2 regions of the Spirosoma agri genome follow, and region 2 is predicted to be linked to the other one. Evidence: riboswitches for the same ligand, from Rfam matches in the RefSeq annotation. Region 2 holds a riboswitch; the other holds the start of a gene.

Region 1 (3,420 bases), 280 kb from region 2:
AAGCGCCATCGCCCCAATGGGGGTAAAATTGGCAACCGGCGACCATTGGGCCGAGTTGGCAATGCGCAGGACAGCCGCTAGCACAATAAACAGCAGCAGGACCGTTAGCCGGGGATTGAATTGTTGTTTCATACGTTTTGATTGTTACAAAGTGAACCGGAGCCCGACGGTTGCATTCCGACGGCGGGTATTGTACCCGTAAATATCGTAATAGGTTTGGTCAAACAGGTTGCGAACGTCGGCATAAAGACGCAATTGTGGCGTAATTTTTCCTTCCACATACAGATCGATCGTCGTGTAAGCCGCCAGCGTTACGTTGTCCGTGCGAAATGTCTCGTTGTTGAAAAACCGGTCGGTCCGATCGCCAATCGAGCGCAACGTTGCTGAAACGAACAGGGTTGGAACAACGCGGTAGCCAACGCTTAGGTTTAGCTGCGTTTTAGGTCGCCGGAACAGGTTATTGTACGTCGTATCGCGGCCAGCCGTGTTCGTTTTTACGGCACCGGTCAGAAACAGAACGTTACCCGTGAAGGTCAGTTTGTTTACTTCGGCCTGTGCTTCCAGCTCAACGCCGTGGTCGTGCTGCCGGTCGAAGTTGATGTAACGGCCATAAGGAGCCGTGTTCAGTGACTCGAAGAACAGCACGTCCTTGATCTGCCGGTCAAAATACACGGCGCGAACCCAGGCATTGCGGCTGCGGGTAAACAGCTGAACCCCCGCTTCGGTAGACCAGCTATATTCAGGACGAAGGGCCTTGTTGCCGTAAGGCGAGAAAAGCTGGTACAGCGTAGGTGCCCGGAAACCCGACGACAGGTTAACGAACAGCTTGATCCGGTCAGACACCAGATACGACGGGTTGAACGAATACGTGAATACGTTGCCGTACAACGAGTTGCGGCTGTAGCGACCACCCAGCTCGACCGAAAGACCGCGGTAGGGCGTCAGGATACCGGTAGCGTAAATACCAAGCTGGCCAATGCGGGCGGTATCAGCACCAATCGGTGGCGACTGGTAGGGCCCATACTGGCTGATCGATAAATACGATTGGTCGGTATTGCTGAATCGGTAATCTACGCCCGTCAGGATTTCACCCCACGAACCCAATTTCAGGTTGTGATACGCTTCAAGGAAATGAGTCACTCCGCCGTATTCCTGATACGAATAACGTTCGGATGCGTTCGCTTCCACACTCGTCGAATCGTTTTTGTACGTCCGGCGACTGTCGCTGATTCCGTAATTAAGCATCAGCCGTCCGTGGGCGTGTTTATACTCGAACCCCGTCGCAAACCGCTTAAACGTGTTCTTATACGTATAATCTTTTTCGTCGGCAAACGCTCCGTTGTCAATATCCGCCGTATAGCCCGTCGTTAACCCCTGCAATTTCCAGCTCAACCGGGATGATAGTTGCAACGTCAGGTTCGCCACCAGCGCGTTCTGTTTGTAGCCATCGTTGTCGAAATTCTGAGTACCGATTCGGTCGGTAGCCGCCGAAAAACCCGCCGATGATAAGCGCGTGTACTGAACGTTATACGATAACCGGCTTGTCTGACCGTTCACGCCAACCGTTCCCCGGAAGGTTTTATACGTTCCGTAGTTGAGGGAAGCATTCACGCCGAATGGTTTATTGCCAGCTGCATTGCTACCCCGCTTCGTAAAAATGTTGATGACTCCGGCTACAGCATCAGACCCGTAACTGGTTGATTGCGCCCCCCGAAGAATCTCAATGCGATCGCATTCGCCCACGGTCAGTAAATTCAGGTCGAACGTGTTGGACGTTCCGGATGGGTCATACACTGGCAGACCATCGAGTAGAATCAGGGTGTTGCCGGACGAAGCGCCCCGCAGGTAAATGTCCGGGTTGGTGCCCAATGGTCCATTCGACCCTACAATTTGCAGACCGGCCTGCCGTGACAAGAGTTCGCTCACGGTCTGAGTCGCGTAACGCTGTAAGACGGAGTCGGATAGTACGGTGACGACCTTGCCGGTTTGCGACAGTTTCTGTTCCGTTTTGTTGGCGGTAACGGTAACGGCATCCAGCTGAACCGGTCGCGACGAAGCGGGTTGGGGATTTTCCTGCGCCAAAGCGGACAGGCTTGATACGGCCAGAGCGGCCGACAATAAGGTACTGATTTTGCTCATCATTAATCAGATAAACGGAGATTAAGTAATGAGCTGTCGGAAACTGAAATAAAAGACAAACGCAACCAAAGGCCCGTTTGTGACCGCACAGGTGACCAGGCCACCCCATCGAACTGTCTTTCATCCCCGGCTTTTTACCCGAAAGCTCGAATCATGAATTCGTTTGAGGCAGGTCTTCTGGCTCGTTCGACCAGCAACGCCTTCCCACCCGAGGGCAGTGGCTGTTATGCTGCTGGCTGGTTACTAGAACTTACAGCTACGGGAATAGCCCCGGATTCGCACCGGTGTTCCCTTTTAATTACCCATCCGAAGAAGGGCAAACCTTAAACGCGGGGCAAAGATAGGGGATAAACTCGTAAGGCGGACATCCTGTCCGCAGAGGAATGGAGTTGCAAGAGCGATTTTGCCTCGCCAGTTCCGTCTCTCTGCGGACAAGATGTCCGCGCTACTTAAAAACCGTCGGCTTTTATTTCCTTCTCGGTGACGGTGCCGTATTTCTTCACCTTATCCCGAATCGTGTCGGCTTTACCGATGAGGACGAATTGCAGGTTGTTTTTTGGGAAATACTGGTCGATGATCTGCCGCGTTTTCGCCACGGTCAACCCATCGACGTTCTTCTGGAAATTGTTGATAAACGACTCGTCGAAGCCCAGACTGAACATATCCGTCAGCAGGTTCGCCAACTCGCTGGCCGATTCGTAACGGGGTGGGAAGTCCGCTTTGACGTAGTTTTTCGCCGAACTCAGCGTCTTCTCGTCGATACCAGTCCGGTGCAGGCTGTCGAGTACGTGCAGAGCCATGTCGATGGCTTCCGTTGTCGTGCTAACTTTCGTAAAGGTCGAGATGGCAAACGTGCCACTATTGCGGAAGGTGCCGAAGCGACTGCCCGCGCCGTATGTAAGCCCCGAGTTGACGCGCAGGGCGTCGTTGAGCCAGGACGTAAACCGCCCACCCAGAATGGTATTGACCACCGTAACCGGGATGAAGTCGGGGTTGTTTTGCGTAATGCCCTTCCCGCCAATCAGAAACGTCGTCTCGCGGGCGTCGTCTTTGTTGATCAGCAATACCCGGTTTTTGTCGAACGATACCGTTGGATCGGTCAATTTAGGTGACGTGGCCGCTGCGGTTTTCCAATTGCCGAACAGGTCCGTGATCCGTTTTTTCATGGCCGCGGTGTTAAAATCGCCCACGATGGCAATGGCGGCCCGATCAGCCGTGTAGTTTTTCTGGTAGAACTGACGGGCATCGTTTGCCGTAATGGCCGATACGGCGGTTGACGTT
Region 2 (3,420 bases):
CCTGCGCGCCCGAAGCCGCCACCCGAAAGGCCATAACGGCCCAGTTCAGGTAAGCATCCCAGTTTTCGCGACGCAGCGGAAGACCCTCACGCAGCGCGGGTTCATCAATCTGTATAAGCTGAATACCGGCTTTTTCCAGATCAACGACCTCATCATGAATGGCCAGTGCGATTTGCAGACAGGTATCCCGACGCGGCTGATCATCGCGCACGAACGACCATTGCAGAATCGTAACCGGACCCGTAAGCATCCCCTTGACCGGCTTGTCGGTCAGCGATTGCGCATAGGCCGACCAGCGTACAGTCATTGGGGCGGGGCGGTGCACATCTCCGTAGATGATCGGCGGTTTCACGCAGCGGGAGCCGTAGCTCTGCACCCAGCCGTTGTCGCTGAAGGCAAACCCGTCGAGCAATTCGCCGAAATATTCAACCATGTCGTTACGCTCAAATTCGCCGTGAACCAGCACGTCCAGACCAATTTCCTCCTGCCACCGGATCGCCTGTTCGGTTTCGACCCGAATAAATTTTTCGTACTGGTCGAGTGTCCGTTCGCCCTTTTTGTACGTAGACCGGTTGGTCCGAACGGCATCCGTTTGCGGAAATGAGCCAATCGTCGTCGTCGGAAACAGGGGTAGTTGCAACCGCTCATGCTGAAGTGCCTGCCGTTCCGCAAAGGCGGCTCCGCGTTGAGCATCCTGCTCAGTCAGTGCGTTTAACCGGGCCCGTACCGCGGGCCGATTGATGAGGGCAGAGGATCGGCGGGCGTTCAGGGCATCCTGATTTTTGGCCAGCACGTTACCGACCTGCTCGTTTTCCGGCTCATTAACCAGGCGAACCAGTGTGGCTACTTCATCCAGTTTCTGCCGGGCAAAGGCCAGCCATTGCTTGATTTCGGGCGTCAGCCCTTCGTTACGCATTTCCGAATTCAGGTCGCAGGGAACGTGCAACAGCGAGCAGGAAGGCGCGATCAATACTCGCTCTTGACCCAACGCGACTACCGCCCGCTGAATCGTGGTTCGCGAACGCTCCAGATCATTGATCCAGATGTTCCGTCCATCAACAACGCCCAATGACAGGCACGTTTTGGTCGACACGAAGTCCGTTTGCAGGATGTCGTCTAACTGACTTGGGCAACGCACCAGATCGAGGTGAAGCGCATGGACCGGCAACTGTACGGCCAGATTCAGGTTGGCTCCATAGCATTCAAAGTACGAGGCCAGGAGTAGGTTCAGCTGCGGGAATTGACGCCGAATTCGGTTGTAGGTCGTGGCGAATGCTTCGCGCTGCTGATCGGTCAGATCGAGCGATAGACACGGTTCGTCGAGTTGAACCCAGTCAGCCCCCTGCGCCTGTAGACGAGTCAGCACCTGCTCATAAACCGGCAGTAGACGATCCAGTAAATCCAGCCGGTCGAAGTCCGCTTCTTTTTCTTTCCCGAGCAGCAGATACGACACCGGCCCAATGAGCACAGGTTTTGGCGTAACACCGAGCGTTTGCCGGGCTTCGTCAAATTCGGTAAAAATCTTGTCAGAAACGAGTTCGAATGCTTGGTTGGCGGTAAATTCCGGTACGATGTAATGGTAGTTGGTATCGAACCATTTTGTCATTTCCATCGCCTTCAGGTCCAGACCGTTCTGCTGATAGCCGCGCGCCATGGCGAAGTACAGGGTCAGTCGGTCATCATCCGGACCGGCCAGTGGTCGAAACCGCTCGGGAATCGCCCCAACGGTCAGCGACATGTCCAGCACCTGATCGTAGAACGAAAAATCATTGCAGGGAACCAGCGTAATGCCAGCCTGCTGCTGCGTCAGCCAGTTGTCCTGTCGAATACGCCGACCGGTCTCTTCCAGCTGTTGACGGGTAATTTTCTGGGCCCAGAATTGTTCACTGGCCCGTTTGAGTTCGCGGTGGCTACCGATTCGTGGATAGCCGAGATTGTGTGCGATCATGTTGTAAATAAGATAAAATGATTGATCGCGTTCGATGCCGAACTCCATACGCCCACTCATTATCAATACTTTACCAACACGACATACCCGACCTGGCCTCGAAACGAAGCAGGTAATGAAAGGAACGTCAATCTTGATGAAGCCCAATCGCGTGTGGGCGTAATCAGCAAAGCTAAAGGCAAGTCTCCTGGCTTGTGACGGTATCTGCCGTCCTTCTCATCCCAGTAGCGGGACAATGGACATCGAGGGCAAACCCTTCTCTAAATGGTCACTGACAGTAGCAACGTCTGCTCGTGATTCTCACACGATTCCTTTTTCATTTCCTGAACCTCTCAGGAAAACCGATAGCTAATTTGACGGAAAACAAAGAACGTTGCGGCAAACTAACTGGATTCGGTCGGCAAAAACAAGAAAACATTGCGTTTGCAATTCTTTCTCCGGGGAACGACAAACCGTAAATCACCCGTCGTTGTACCAAATCTCGAAACCACTCCACCCATCCAATCGTTAGTAAGCAGAACGTATACTTATGGCGCACGAACACCATCACGACCATTCACATAGCCACGCCGGACACAGCCACGGACCCACAGTTCTGACGTCGGTGAACAGGGCGCTGGTCATTGGAGCCGTCCTGAACGCCGTGTATGTAGCCGTCGAATTTACGCTGGGCGTTTATTATAACTCACTGGCCCTCATTGCCGATGCGGGTCATAACCTCAGCGACGTAGCCGGTCTGTTACTTTCGCTGCTGGCCTTCCGGCTGGCGCGCATTCGTCAGACGCCGAGTTTCACGTACGGCTATCGTAAAAGCACCGTACTGGCCTCCCTGACCAACGCGGTTGTTCTGCTGGTTACGATCGGGGCTATTTTATGGGAAAGCATCCAGCGCTTTCGCCACCCTGAACCCGTTGCCGGGGGGCAGGTTGCCTGGGTCGCCGGATTTGGTATTCTCGTGAACGCGGGTTCGGCACTCCTGTTCTTCCGGGACAAAGACCACGACCTGAACATCAAGGGCGCTTATCTGCACCTGGCAGCCGATGCACTGGTATCGCTTGGCGTAGTGGTTGCGGGCATCATCATCAGTTACACCGGCTGGGTCTGGCTCGACCCCGTTATCGGGCTGGTGGTCGCTGCCGTTATTCTGGGTTCGACGTGGCGACTATTGAACGACAGTTTACGACTTTCACTCGATGGGGTTCCGGCCACGATTGATCTTCCCGCCGTACTCGCCGACCTGCGTGCTGTTGCGGGCGTGCGCGATGTACATCACGTTCATGTGTGGGCGATGAGCACTACCGAAAACGCCCTTACGGCGCATCTTGTCCTGCAACCGGGCTTGTCGGATGCTGCCGAGACGGCCCTAAAAGCCGACGTTCGGCATCGCTTGTTACACCGCAACATTGGCCACGCTACGCTCGAAACCGAGTTCAGTGCCGAAGCCGATTGTGGAGCCGGTGAATGCGGATAAA

What was found. A riboswitch is a leader RNA that binds a small molecule or an ion and turns the genes downstream of it on or off. The one in region 2 is predicted to bind cobalamin.
Region 1: another riboswitch for cobalamin. It lies ahead of GK091_RS07065 (TonB-dependent receptor plug domain-containing protein); the one in region 2 lies ahead of metE (5-methyltetrahydropteroyltriglutamate--homocysteine S-methyltransferase).

What each region holds. Positions count from the first base shown of each region.
Region 1 is NZ_JAAGNZ010000001.1:1,717,573-1,720,992, forward strand. It holds gene GK091_RS07060 (DUF6580 family putative transport protein) at 1-132, opposite strand, end outside; gene GK091_RS07065 (TonB-dependent receptor plug domain-containing protein) at 145-2,142, opposite strand; cobalamin riboswitch at 2,290-2,480, opposite strand; gene GK091_RS07070 (M16 family metallopeptidase) at 2,589-3,420, opposite strand, start outside.
Region 2 is NZ_JAAGNZ010000001.1:1,993,194-1,996,613, reverse strand. It holds gene metE (5-methyltetrahydropteroyltriglutamate--homocysteine S-methyltransferase) at 1-1,948, opposite strand, end outside; cobalamin riboswitch at 2,109-2,309, opposite strand; gene GK091_RS08145 (cation diffusion facilitator family transporter) at 2,478-3,419, shown strand.